2 regions of the Cryobacterium sp. Hb1 genome follow, and region 1 is predicted to be linked to the other one. Evidence: predicted binding sites of a transcription regulator. Region 1 holds the regulator's gene; the other holds the start of a gene.
What was found. The regulator HrcA, encoded in region 1, represses chaperone genes, less so after heat shock. The targets are predictions, from matches to a motif close to TTNGCACTCGNNNNNNNCGAGTGCNAA.

Region 1 (7,092 bases):
ACGGCGCTCTCATGACCGGGCGCCTGCGCAAACTTATTCCGCGCCAGCAGTTCGAGGTGCCCATCCAGGCCGCGATCGGCGCCCACATCATCGCCCGCGAGAGCATTTCGGCGATGCGTAAAGACGTGCTCGCCAAGTGCTATGGCGGTGATATCTCGCGCAAGCGCAAACTGCTGGAGAAGCAGAAAGAGGGCAAGAAGCGCATGAAGATGGTCGGCCGGGTCGAAGTTCCCCAGGAAGCGTTCATCGCGGCACTGTCGGGGGACATTGAGACGAAAGATAAGAAGTAAAACAGATGCGCAGGGCTACTTTCACCGACGCCGCCGTCAGCTACGCTGCCATCGGCGGCACGCTGGCGCCCGACCTGATGAGCTATCCGCCCAAGGGTTACCGCCCGATGGAACAGAGCGTGAAGCTGGGCAGTTCCCACGAACGGTTCGGAGCCGCGACCAAGTTGCTGATGACGTGGGGAATCCAGCGCGGCAGCGGCATGGAGGTGACCGATCTTGAGAACGGTACCGGCGTGCAGTACACCCCGGTCACCTTTCAAGCCGACGGCACCCCGGCAGCCGGGCAGCAGCATCCGGTCAATGAAGCGACTTTCGCAGACGACGGCACGCCATATATCGCCAACGGTATGACCGCGACGTTGAAAATGAAGGTCTGGTTCTTCGCCGTGACCGCGCCGGTGCGCGTGGTCTACGTTATCGACGAGGCCGCCCGCATCGGGTTCGCGTACGGAACTCTGACCGGTCACCCCGAGAGCGGCGAGGAATCCTTCATCGTCGAACACCGGGACGACGACTCGGTCTGGCTGACCATCCGCTCCTTCTCGCGGGCCAGCACCTGGTACTACCGCCTGGCCTGGCCGGTGCTTCGCTTTCAGCAGGCGAAATTCACCAAGCTATACCTGCGGGCCCTGCATCCCGTCGGCGCGATCAAATAACGCGCATCAAATAACGCGCAACAAATAACAAACGTACTGGAGCTTTACCCATGGCCGGACCCCACCCCGTCGGCGACCCAGCACCCGCCGACGGACTCCTTCCCGCGTCTGCGGCCGTCAGTGCGGCCGAACGCGATTTCGGTGTGTACCTGCACGTGCCGTTCTGCCGGGTGCGCTGCGGCTATTGCGACTTCAATACCTACACGGCGACCGAACTGCGCGGCGTCAAACAAAGCGACTATGCCAGCCAGGCCGTGCTCGAGGTCGATGCGGCCGCCCGCATCCTCACCGCGTCGGGCGTGCCGGCACGCGAAGTCGCCACGGTGTTCTTTGGGGGAGGCACGCCGACTCTACTGCCGGTGACCGACCTGACCCGCATGCTCGCTGCGGTGCGCGAGCAGTGGGGCCTGGCAGACGGCGCCGAGGTCACCACCGAAGCCAACCCAGACTCGGTCGACGCCGCCTACCTCGGTGCCCTCGCTGATGCCGGCTTCACGCGCGTGTCGTTCGGCATGCAGTCTGCCGTGCCGCACGTGCTCGCCACACTGGAGCGCACCCACGACCCCGAGCGGGTGCCGCTCGTCGTGGAGTGGGCCCGCGCCGCCGGGCTCGACGTGAGCCTCGACCTGATCTACGGCACGCCGGGGGAGTCCCTCGCGAATTGGCGCACGAGTCTCGAACAGGCGCTCAGTTTGCATCCCGACCACGTGAGCGCCTATTCGCTCATCGTCGAAGACGGTACCAAGCTCGCCCGGCAGATTCGCCGCGGAGAGATCGCTCCGACCGACGACGACCAGCAGGCTGACTTCTACGAGTTGGCCGACGAACTTCTCGCCGCCGCCGGGTACGACTGGTACGAGGTCAGCAACTGGGCAACGAGCGACGCCCACAGATCCCGGCACAACCTCGCCTACTGGACCGGCCAGGACTGGTGGGGCGTCGGCCCCGGCGCCCACAGCCACGTCGGCGGTGTGCGCTGGTGGAACGTCAAGCATCCGGCGGCCTATTCCGAACGGATGCGGGGCGGCCTGTCACCGGCCGCTGGCCGAGAGACGCTCGACGCGCCGACCCGTGAGCTCGAACGCATCCTCTTGCAGAGCCGGATCCGCTCCGGAATCCCGGTCGCATCGCTGTCGGCGGCGGGGCGCGTCGAGGTCGCCGGTTTGATCGCCGATGAACTCATCAATGCCAGAGCCGCCCTTGCCGGAACAGTAGAACTGACCCTACGCGGGCGACTCCTGGCTGACGCCGTGGTGCGGCGCCTCAGCGATTAGCTGAAGAATTTGATGGTGAGCGGGTAGGCGTAGCCCTGGCCGCGATTGGCTGCCAGCGCGGCCAGGATCGAGAAAATGATGCCGAGGGCGAAGGCGACCGGCAATATCAGGTATCCGATCAGGATGCTCGTCAACGCGGTTGCGACCACATAGACGATCGTCAGGGTGATCTGAAAATTCAACGCCGTTGCGCTGTGCGCGCGAATGAACGGACCACGATCGCGCAGCATGAGGTAACCGATAAGGCTGGGTAGAAAAACGAGCAGAATGCCGCCGACGTGAATCAAAGTCGCCCACATCTTCTCGTCCGCCGGGCTCATCGGCCGGCGAGGGATATTTTGCGAGTAGGGATTTTGCGGCGGGGTGGATTCATAGGGATTCGTGCGCGGATCGTTCTCGGACATGTGGTCTCCTGTTCGAGTAAGTTGAACTGGTCGTGGCGCTTCCGACGCTTAGTCGCCGGAGCCACTCATACAGTCGTGCAGTGGCCACGCCTGCCCCCTCCAGACTAACCGTGCCAGTGGGGAACTGACCGGAATCGACCACGGATATCGGTAGTTTCGGCCGTCCCGCGGCTTTTTCGACCTTCGGTTCACGATTGTTTGGGCCGTTCAAAGATTGTGACTGTGGATCGCTCATGATCGTCCCCTTCACCATACGTGTTGGGCAGAATACGCGTAATTAAACCCTCGCTTCGAACTGCTGGCAATGGGTCTGTTCAGGCAGCCGCGATATGATTAGCAGTCAGTGGATGCGAGTGCCAACGATGTGCTGGCAAACGTACCTTCCCGTGTGACCCTCAGAGCGCGCGGTAAGCGGCATCCGCAGAACTCAAGCTGGACCTCACGAATCAGGAAGGTGGGCGCAATGGTTTCCGACCGTGGCCTCGATGTGTTGCGCGTCATCGTGCAGGACTACGTTGCCTCTCGTGAACCCGTCGGCTCCAAATCCATCGTTGATCGGCACGCCTTCGGCGTCTCCGCTGCGACCATTCGTAACGACATGGCCCTCCTCGAAGAAGAAGACCTGATCGCGGCGCCGCACACCTCGTCGGGGCGCATCCCCACCGATAAGGGCTACCGAGTTTTCGTCGACCACCTCGCTGATCTGCGGCCACTCACGCCGGCGCAACGTCAAGCCATTGAAACCTTTCTGGGTCACGCCGCCGACCTTGACGAAGTGCTCGTGCGCAGTGTACGACTGCTCTCCCAGCTCACTCATCAGGTCGCGCTCGTGCAGTATCCCTCTGTGTCTCGCGCCAAGGTACGGCACATCGAGTTCGTGCCGCTGACCGAGACGCGCATCCTGTCGGTGCTGATCACGGATTCTGGCGGGGTGGAACAGCGCGTGATCGATCTGCCGTGGGCGCTCGATGAGCAGACCCTCGTCGAGGTGCGCGCCCGACTCAATGTTGCTGTCGTTGGACTCGGCATGGCCGAGGCCAGAGCCGCCCTCGCCGCGAGCGTGTGGCCGGGCGCGCCGATGTTGCAACCGCTCATCGACCTCATCACGAGCACCCTCGCCGACCAAATCGGCGCCAACCGCCAGGATAAACTGGTCATGGCCGGGGCAGCGAACCTTGTGCGCACCGAGGAAGATTTCTCCGGCAGCATCTACCCGGTGCTCGAAGCCATCGAAGAGCAGGTGGTGCTGCTGCGGCTGTTCGGCGAAATGGAGACCGACCAACACGGAGTTTCGGTGAGCATTGGCCGGGAGAACGCGGCGTTCGGCCTGCCCGAGGCAAGCGTGTTGACCAGCGGCTACAGCGCGAACGGCAACCTCGCCCGCCTGGGCGTGCTTGGTCCCACGCGCATGGATTACTCCAATAACATGGCGGCGGTGCGCGCCGTCGCTCGCTACCTCTCCCGCCTGCTCGGCGAGACCTAAAGCTGTTGCCGCCTCGGCGGCAGAGACCACATCACCAGAACCAGAATCATAATCATAAAAAACTCAAGGAGAGCCACCTTTGGCTGACCACTACGAAGCTCTCGGCGTTGACCGCGACGCAACCACCGACCAAATCAAAAAGGCCTACCGCCGCCTTGCCCGTGAACTGCACCCCGACGTGAATCCCGGCGCTGAAGCGTCGGAACGGTTCAAAAGCATCACCCATGCCTATGACGTGCTGAGCGACGCGAAACAGCGTCAGAAATACGACCAGGGTGGCGGTCAGAACGGCGGGTTCGACGGCCAGAACTTTGGCAACTTCGGCGACATCTTCGAGACCTTCTTCGGTGGGGGAGGCGGCAACAGCCGCGGTCCGCGGTCCCGCCGCGAACGCGGCCAAGACGCTCTCATCCGGGTTGAACTCGACCTCGATGAGGTCATCTTCGGCACGCACCGCGACCTTGAGGTCGACACCGCGATCGTTTGCGACACCTGCAAGGGCTCCTGCTGCGCCCCCGGTACATCACCGATCACCTGCGACATCTGCCACGGGACCGGCAGCATCCAGCGCGCCGTTCGGTCTCTGCTCGGCAACGTGATGACGTCGAGCCCGTGCGGCTCCTGCCGCGGTTACGGCACTATCATCGCGACGCCGTGCATGACCTGTTCCGGGCAGGGCCGCGTGCGCGCCCGACGCACGGTTCCGGTGGATATTCCGGCCGGAGTCGACACCGGCCTGCGCTTGCAGATGCCCGGCAGCGGAGAGGCCGGTCCGGCCGCCGGCCCGAACGGTGACCTCTACCTCGAGATGAAGGTGCGCCACCACGACGTGTTCAGTCGCGACGGCGACGACCTCATGTGCTCGCTCGACGTGTCGATGACGAGTGCGATTCTCGGCACCAACGTCACCGTGAAGGCTCTCGACGGTGATATCGAGGTGGAGATTCGCGCTGGTTCGCAAAGCTCAGAAGTGCTCACGATCAAGGACCGTGGTATCACCAAGCTGCGAGGCAGCGGGCGAGGCGACCTGAAGATCGGCATCCACGTGCTTACGCCCACCAAGCTCGACCACAAGGAACGCGACCTGATCGAGCAATTCGCTGCCCGCTATGCAGCGCCAGCGCCCACCCTGAGCCAGTACCAGCAGGGCTTGTTCGCGAAGCTGCGCGACCGGTTCCTCGGCTGACGTGGCACATTTCTATCTGCAGGAAACGCTCCGGGCGGCGCAGTGTCGCCCGGGGGAGGTCGTTTCCGTTGATGGCGCCGAGGCACGGCACGCGGTCACGGTCAGCCGGGTTCGTCCCGGAGACCGGCTGCGCTTAGGCAATGGAGCCGGGTTGCTGGTGCAGGGTACGGTGCTGACAGCGGAGGCTACGGCGTTGACCCTGCGCGTGGATGACGCGAGCGAGACTGCGGCGGCGACGCCGCGCATCCGTTTGGTACAGGCCCTCGCCAAGGGTGATCGGGACGAGCTTGCCGTTCAAGCCGCCACCGAACTCGGTGTCGACGGCGTCATTCCCTGGACCGCATCACGTTCCATCACCAAATGGGAGGGCCCGAAGATAGCCAAAGGCCACGAACGCTGGATCAGCATTGTGCGCGAGGCCAGCAAACAGTCCATTCGGGCTTGGTTGCCAGAGGTCGCACCGCTCGCCAGCACCAAACAACTGGCCGTGCTCGCCGCCACCACACGGATGCTGCTGCTCGAGCCGACTGCGAGCGGTCGCCTCACCGAGGTGGCCGCGCCCACCGACGACCGCGACATTCTGCTCGTTGTTGGGCCCGAGGGTGGAATATCCCCGGCCGAGCTGCTCCTGCTGGAACAAGCCGGCGCGACCCAGGTACGCCTCGGTGACACCGTGCTTCGCACGTCGACTGCCGGTCCCGCTGCCCTCGCAATCCTCAATGCGACCTTCGGCCGCTGGTAGCGCCGCTTAAGATAGAGGCATGTCTTATTCCGGTTTCGAACCGACCATTTTCAGCCGCATCATCGCGCGTGAGATTCCAGCGACGATCGTCGCCGAGACCGAACACATCATCGCGTTCCTCGACATTGCTCCGAAAGCTCCGGTGCACGTTGTCATCACCACCAAAGACCCGCAGTATCAGAACGTCGTCGAACTGGCCGCAGGCAACCCGGTGCTTCTGGCCGAACTCGTCTCGGTAGCCGAGCGCATCGCTGCCGAACGAACCAACGGGCAGTTCCGCCTCGTCTTCAACACCGGGGCGGCCGCCGGCCAGACCGTGTTCCACGTACACGCCCATGTGCTGGGCAGTCAGGAACCGACCGAATCCCTAGGGGAGGACTCGCTTGGCGCCCTCTGAGCCTCACAACGCGAATTCCGGCTACTCCGCCGCCAGTGACACCACCGAGTTGCGCTTCACCATCGATGGCGTTGCCATGGTGCGCCTGCTCGGGCCCGAAGATCGCTATCTGAGTATCATCGAGACTGCCCACCCCAAGGTGGACGTGCACGTGCGCGGCAACGAGGTCACCCTGAGCGGCACGGCTGGCGAGGTGGCGGCAGTGCGTCGGCTGATCGAGGAACTGCAGCTGGCACTGCGCACTGGCCATGATCTCGGCGAGACCGAGGTCGCCACGTCAGCGCGGATGCTCGCTGCCGACAGTTCGGTGAGTCCATCCGCCCAACTGGGCGCTCCCATCCTCACAGCACGGAACAAGAGCATTCGGGCCAAGTCGATCGGGCAGAAGGACTATGTCGACGCGATCGACGACAACACGATCGTATTCGGCATCGGCCCGGCCGGAACCGGCAAGACCTATCTGGCCATGGCCAAAGCGGTGCGGGCGCTGCAGAACAAAGAGGTCGAGCGCATCATCCTGACTCGCCCGGCCGTGGAGGCTGGGGAACGACTGGGTTTTCTGCCCGGCACCCTTACCGACAAGATCGACCCGTACCTGCGCCCGCTCTACGATGCGCTCGGCGAAATGCTCGACCCCGAGCTCATTCCCAAATTACTCGC
Region 2 (7,092 bases), on a different contig from region 1:
TCGGCCCGCTGCTCGGCGGCTGGCTCACCACCTACTTCTCCTGGCGCTGGGCTTTCGGCATCAACGTGCCCCTCGGCATCGTCATCATCATCGGTGTGTTGGTCTTCGTGCTCGAATCCCGGGATGCCGGGGAGCCTCGCCGCGTCGACGTGGTTGGCGCCATCCTCTCGGTCATCACCAGCGCCTCGCTCGTCTTTGGGTTGATCGAGGGCCGCACCTACGGCTGGTGGCGCACCAACAACGCCCCGACGATCGGCGACTGGACCTGGCCGTACTCATGGTCGGTTATCCCGTTCGTCTTCCTGCTCACCATCGTTTGCGGGATCGCCTTCGTCTCCTGGGGCCGCTACCGGCAACGGGCCGGCCAAAGCACCCTGCTCGCCTTCTCCCTGTTCGCGATCCCCTCGTTCCGCAACGGCAACATCGCCGCCATGATCGTGTCGCTCGGCGAATTCGGCATCATCCTCTCGCTGCCGCTCTGGTTGCAGAACGTGCTCGGCTATGACGCCCTGCAGACCGGTTTCGTGCTGCTCGCCCTCGCGGTGGGCTCGTTCGTGGCCAGCGGGCTGTCGGGCGCGTTCGGCAACAAGACCTCGCCGGAGACGATCGTGCGCATGGGCATCATCGCGGAGATCATCGGTGTCACCGGGCTTGGCATCGTCATCACCGCGGAAGCCACCTGGCTATCGGTCGTGCCGTTCCTGTTCGTCTACGGGATCGGCGTCGGCCTGGCCACCGCGCAGCTGACCGGCGTGGTGCTCAAGGACGTCCCTGTGTCGCAGAGCGGCCAGGGCTCCGGCACCTCCAGCACCGCCCGGCAGATCGGGTCCGCGCTCGGAATCGCGGTGCTCGGCACGGTGCTGTTCACCGCGGTCGGCGCCTCTCTCGATGCGAAGTTGTCCTCCGTGCCGGGCTTGCCGGCCCAGACCCAGACGCAGATCGTCGACGCGGTCGTGAACAGCGCCGGCTCCGCAATCCCGGCTCTCGAGGCGCAGAGCCCGGCTGTGGCGGATGCCGCGCGGGAGGCCTTCAGCGACGGCACCCGGTACTCGGCCTTCGCTGCGGCCGGGTTTCTCGTGCTCGGCTTCCTGGCGACGCTGCGGCTCTCCGGAACGGCGCCGCACCACGAGCAGCGCGAAGAGCAAGCGGCCGGCGAGAACGTCACCGTGACCCGGACGTCGGGGGAACCGGTCTAGGGCCTGTTACTTAGAGCCTGGCGAGGGTGTTTGGCAGAAATATTGGCAGATGTCTTGTACTGGCATGGTGACGCCCGCACGCATGGAGAAGGGCCCCGGCAGAACCCGGGGCCCTTCAGGTCAGGCAGTCGAGCTAGTTGGTACGGGAGTACTTGTTTTCTGCATCGAACTTGTAGATGCCGATGGTTGCACCGGTGGGGTCGCCGTTCTCATCAAACGTGATCGGACCAGAGAAGCCGTCATAGTCGACTTGCTCACCGGCCTTGAGCGCTGCAGCAGCGGTCTTGAAGTCGGTGACCTTGGTGCCATCGCCGGTTCCGCCGGAGACCTGACGCAGATAGCTCGCAATCGACTTGCCCGACACGTCCTGGCCCGCGTAGGCGGCCAGGGCAATCAGAACGACGGCGTCATACGACTCGGCGGCATAGCTGAAGTCGGTTAGCTTCGGGTCGATTTCGAGCAGGCGCTTGGTGAAGTCACCGAGCGATGCGGTATCCAGGCCCGGCAACGTCCCTTGGGCACCTTCGATGAGGCCGGACGCGAAGTCGGCGCTGTAGTCGGAGACGTTTCCGTCGACGAGGTACAGCTTGTCGCCCGCGAAGCCCGTGGCGACCAGGTCGGGAACGATGACCTTGGCCTGGTCGAACGTGATCAGGGCAATCGCGTCGGGATCCTGAGCCGTGACCTCGGCGATCTGAGCGGTGAAGTTCGGGTCGCCCTCGTTGAACAACGCCGTCGCGACGACCTCGCCGCCGCCGGCGGTGAATGCATCACTGACGTACTTGGCCAGACCGGTTCCGTACGCATCGTTTAGCACGATCAGGCCAAGGGTGGCGTTTCCGTCTTCAGCAATCAGGTTGCCCAGCACTTCACCCTGCAGCACATCGGAGGGCGCCGTACGCCAGTACAGACCGTTATCGGCGTACGTGGTGAACGCGTCCGAGGTGTTGGCCGGGGAGAACTGCACGACACCGGCACCGGTGATCTGGTCGATCACGGTCTTGGACACACCCGATGAGGCTGCACCAACGATGGCCGAGACGTCCTGCGACAACAGGTCGGTCACGGAGACGGTGGCGGTGTCGGTCGTGGTGTCGCCCGAGTCGCGGAAGATCGCATCGATGTTGATGCCGAGGCCAGCCTCGTTGATGTCGTTGATAGCGAGCTGAACGCCCGCTTCTTCGGGCGGGCCGAGGAAGGCCAGTCCACCACTCTGCGGGAGGATAGTGCCGATCTTCAGGGAAAGATCACGATCACCAGCCTGGACCGGCTGGAAGTCTGCAGCAGAATCCGCAGTGGGAGCTGCTGATTCTGCGGGCGCCGTAGCAGCACCATTGCTGCAGCCGGTGAGCAAGAGGGCGCTCACGCCGATGAGGGCGACACCGGTAACGAGGGTATGAACTGAGCGGGAGGCCGAGGCCTTCGCGAAAACGCTCATGTTGCTCCTTGATTGATAAAGGGGTAAGACTGGTCAGCCGATTGACTGCCGTGGTGTCAGAGTAGGCAATCAATGGCCCGGAAACCTACCCCTTTATAGGAGAACTTGGTAAAGCGACCAAATCGTTACGAACGGCGGCCGGTCATCCCTTGATAATCGATGATCTGGTTCTGCGTCAGGGCAAAAACACACTCTCCCCAGGATGCGCACACGGCGGTTCCCGAAACCACCCGGGGCCAGCCCGCTTCGAGCGAGGCACCACCATCGTCCGCGGTGATGACCGCGGCTAGGGCTGCCGTGATGACCCCGTCATAGGCTTCCGAGCCGCCAGCCGTGGCCGTCAGCCCTGGGTCGGCGGTCTCCAGCCGGGCAGTGAACTCCTCGTCAGCGGCAAGCGGGGTTCCCCCGTTGGCAAAGTCGATGAGGGCCACGATGGCCGTGTTGCCAGCAAAACTGTCAACATCCGCTGGCAGCGCTGTCGTTGCATCCCACAGCACCAGGTCGACGCCGCGCGCCGCGAGGTCGGCGTAGGCGGCGGCGAGGTCGCCGTCGGAGTTGCGGTGAATGAGCTGCACGGGGTGGGTGGGAGTGGTCTGGTCGGCGAGGATATCGCGCACGGCGATTTCGGTGCCGGCTACCTGGGCCGCGCCGCTCGCAGCATTATCACCGGTCATGGGAAACAGCGTGCCGATGCTCAGCGTGCCGTCGCCGGTCGGGCTGGTGCTGGTGCTGCTGCTGGTGCTGCTGCTAGCGACCGGAGTTGGGATCGTGGTCGACGTGGACGTCGGCGCACCACGACAGCCAGTGAGGGCCAGGGCGAGCAGAAAAACTACCGCGATCATGGGGCGATGGGGCATGTGAATCCTCAAGTACTGAACTGAAGTGGGCTGAAACGTGCGAGCTGACGGTTCAACGTATCGACTGGTCGGCCCGTTCTTTGGAGCTAGGCGACTTCACGGATGCTGCGCCGGGGACTGCGACCGGAAGCCACCATGTCAACCGTCAAAATGATCAGGGCCACCCAGACCAGTCCGAAGCCGACCCAGCGTTCGAAGGGCATTTCCTCGTTCAGAATGAACACGCCCACGAGGAACTGGAGCACCGGCGCCACGAATTGAATGAGCCCGAGCACGGTCAACGGCAGCCGCCGAGCGGCCGCGGCGAACAGCAGCAGCGGCACCGCGGTGATGATCCCGGCCGCGAGCAGGCTCGCCGTGTGCCAGGGCGACACCGTGCCGAAGGTGATTCCGGAGAGTCCCGAGACGACAACGAGCTGCACGACGGCGACCGGGGCCAGCCACGCGGTCTCCAGGGTGAGGCCGGTGACGGCATCCACACTCGGACCGACGCGCTTTTTGATCAGACCGTACAGCCCGAAGGAAAATGCGAGAATGAGCGAGATCCACGGCAGGGAACCGTATCCGACGGCGAGAACGACGACGGCGACACAGCTGACCACGATGGCCACCCACTGCAGCCGGCGCAAATTTTCCCGCAGCACGAAGACGCCGAGTAACACGGTAACGATCGGATTGATGAAGTAGCCCAAGGCCGCTTCGACGACGTGGCCGGTGGTCGCGGCGATCACGTAGGTCTGCCAGTTGATGAAAATGAACACCCCGGCCAGGCCCATGGTCCACACCAGGCGCCGCTGCCGCAGGGCCCGCCCGAGCACCGTCCAGGTGCGGGTGACCGTGATGATCAGAGCGCAGAAGACGAGCGAGAACAGCACCCGCCAGGCCACGATTTCAAACGCGCCGGAGGGCGCGAGTAGCAGAAAATAGAGCGGCAGCGCACCCCAGAGGGCATAGGAGAGACCACCGAAGACAAGGCCGGCACGGTACGTGGAATGGGCTGTCGTGCGGTGCGATGCGGCAGCATCCGTCATGGTCTTCTCCTGCGGAACAAAAGTGCACAAACAAAAAACTCCCGAACAGCAATGCTATTCGGGAGTTTCAGTCTAGAGACTAGGAGCGAAGAGAACTACCTAGCGTACGACGACGGCGAGCACGTCGCGAGCGGAGAGAACCAGCAGGTCATCGCCACCGAACTTGACCTCGGTTCCGCCGTACTTGGAGTAGATCACCTTGTCGCCGACGGCGATGTCGAGGGGGACGCGGTTGCCGTTGTCGTCAATGCGGCCGGGGCCGACTGCAACAACTTCGCCCTCTTGGGGCTTTTCCTTCGCGGTGTCAGGAATGACCAGACCTGATGCGGTGGTCTGCTCAGCGTCGACCTGCTTGATGACGATGCGATCCTCGAGCGGCTTGATGGAGACCGACACGGTTGACCTCTTTCTAAGATTTGGGTTAGCAGACTCCCAGCGAGAGTGCCAAGTGAAGTTTAGGGGGGTTCTGGCACTCACGCAACGTGAGTGCCAGATGGGGGGTCATTTTGCTAACGTTGCAGCATGGATCGAACCGAACTCGTTGAGCTGCTTTCCCCCGCGAGTTTGCGACTGCTGGACTCCCTGCCGCCGTATGACAGCCATGGCGACGTGCTGAAGCTTGTGAGCGATCTGCGCAAGGCCGGACACCCATCCGACGTCGTGTCGGCCGTGCTCAACCAGTCCCGGCTTCGGGCGAAGGCCACCGTCAAGTTCGGTGAATTCGCCGAGCGGATGCTGTTCACGGAGGCTGGCCTGGAGCAAGCGACACGATTGCGAGTCGCCGCGCTGCACGCCGGTCGGTTCGCCGGGCTCGGCACAGCCCTTGGCCGCCCGCCGCGGGTCGCCGACCTCGGCTGCGGCATCGGCGGCGACGCTATGGCACTCGCCGCCCTGGACGTTTCGGTCGTCGCCATCGACGCCGACGAGGTCACGGCGACCGTCGCGAGCTTCAACCTTGCACCGTTTCCCAACGCTTCTGCCCTGCAGGCCGACGCGGAGACGTTCGACCTGGGCGACTTCGACGCGGTCTGGCTCGACCCAGCCCGCCGCACGAGTGGACACAGCAACACGACGCGGCTGACCCGCTCCGAGGACTACTCCCCCTCACTCGACTTCGCGTACCTGCTGGCCACCCGCTTGCCGCTCGGGATGAAGCTCGGCCCCGGTCACGACCGCGACCGGATTCCTGTCGACGCCGAGGCCCAGTGGGTGTCGGTGGATGGCCAGCTGGTGGAAATGGGGCTGTGGTTTGGCGCACTCGCGCGCACCGGCATCCGTCGATCGGCTCTGCTCTTGGCTCCCGACGGCACGCACGAACTGACTGCCCCCGAAGACAGTGCAGACGTCGAAGCGGGCAGCCTGGGAAATTACGTATATGAACCCGATGGCGCGGTGATTCGGGCGCGCCTGATCGGTGATCTAGCCCGCTCGCTGGACGCGCATATGTTGAGCGAGGGCATCGCCTACCTGACCAACGACAAGCTCACTCCAACACCGTTCGCGAGCGCGTTCCGGGTGCTCGAGACTCTGCCCTTCGACGAAAAGAAGCTGCGGTTGGCGTTGCTTCAGCGACGGATCGGCACCCTCGAAATCAAAAAACGCGGCGTCGACGTGGATCCGGCGACGTTGCGCACCCGACTCAAGCTCAAGGGGCCCGAGTCAGCGACCTTGATTCTGACGCGCGCGGCCGGGCAGCGCGTTGCGCTGCTCGTGGAACGTGTGCGCTAGCTGGCGAGCTTGCTGCCCAACTGCGAAAATTCTCGGCGGGTACGCGTTGTCGAGCGAATTTCCAAAGTTCGGTACGGACCGCCCTAGAGCAGGGGCAGCACGGTCTGACTGATAAAGACCACCCAGCCGGCCGCGAGTAGAACGCCAACGAGACCGCTCACAAGACCACTGAGCCAGAGAGTACGCGCCCGGTTCTCGGTGATGCGCGCGATCAGCGCGAGGGTGATCGCGATGAGCGCTGGCGGCAGACCGAACACACCGATCACTCCCAAGCCGAGCCCGGCCAGGCCACAACCCACGGCGGCGATCGAGAGCCGGCGGCGGCCGGTGATGCGCTCTACCTCCGCCTCAGTGTAGATGTACGGCACGAACTCGGTGGGAGCGGTCACGGTGGACGCCCAGTCGAGCTGGCTGCCCGGCGGCGCGGGAGCACGCGTGTAGCCCAGCTGCGCCGAGGCGTCATCGTGCTGGTGGTGTGTCGTCATGGGTGTCCTCTGGCCGCGAACCGCGAGCAACGGAACGCTGGGATCAACCCGTAGTCGGTCGAAACGTGCCGAGCGGCCCCGCACGGGGCCAATGCTGCGTCGTTATCTGTAATAGCCCGCGCCCGTGGAGGCTGCGGCAATCACGAAAGCGATCGTGATAATGGTGAAAATGGTGCCGCCGAGCAGTCCGACGTAGCCGAGGATGGTTCCCCAGAGAGCGAGCCCGCGTCCCTTTTCGCCGGTTTTCTTGATCTGGCTCAGGGCGATGTGGCCGGTGACGATACCGACGACCGAGACGAGGAGGATCGAGGTAACGAGCGAGATGATCGACAGAACGTTGTACTTGTCCTGCGGGTT

Region 2: a site for HrcA is predicted at 4,989-5,015, ahead of groES (co-chaperone GroES). Genes of this name have one in related genera too.

Annotation. Positions count from the first base shown of each region.
Region 1 covers NZ_SOHI01000032.1:47,611-54,702, reverse strand. Annotated here, with positions in the region: gene lepA (translation elongation factor 4) at 1-290, shown strand, start outside; gene E3T38_RS14160 (DUF1990 family protein) at 296-946, shown strand; gene hemW (radical SAM family heme chaperone HemW) at 997-2,220, shown strand; gene E3T38_RS14150 (DUF4870 domain-containing protein) at 2,217-2,624, opposite strand; gene hrcA (heat-inducible transcriptional repressor HrcA) at 3,088-4,107, shown strand; gene dnaJ (molecular chaperone DnaJ) at 4,187-5,293, shown strand; gene E3T38_RS14135 (16S rRNA (uracil(1498)-N(3))-methyltransferase) at 5,295-6,035, shown strand; gene E3T38_RS14130 (HIT domain-containing protein) at 6,055-6,432, shown strand; gene E3T38_RS14125 (PhoH family protein) at 6,419-7,092, shown strand, end outside.
Region 2 covers NZ_SOHI01000008.1:305,747-312,838, forward strand. Annotated here, with positions in the region: gene E3T38_RS03285 (MFS transporter) at 1-1,196, shown strand, start outside; gene E3T38_RS03290 (ABC transporter substrate-binding protein) at 1,330-2,634, opposite strand; gene E3T38_RS03295 (hypothetical protein) at 2,760-3,491, opposite strand; gene rarD (EamA family transporter RarD) at 3,578-4,522, opposite strand; gene groES (co-chaperone GroES) at 4,622-4,918, opposite strand; gene E3T38_RS03310 (class I SAM-dependent methyltransferase) at 5,045-6,250, shown strand; gene E3T38_RS03315 (hypothetical protein) at 6,334-6,735, opposite strand; gene E3T38_RS03320 (DUF4190 domain-containing protein) at 6,838-7,092, opposite strand, start outside.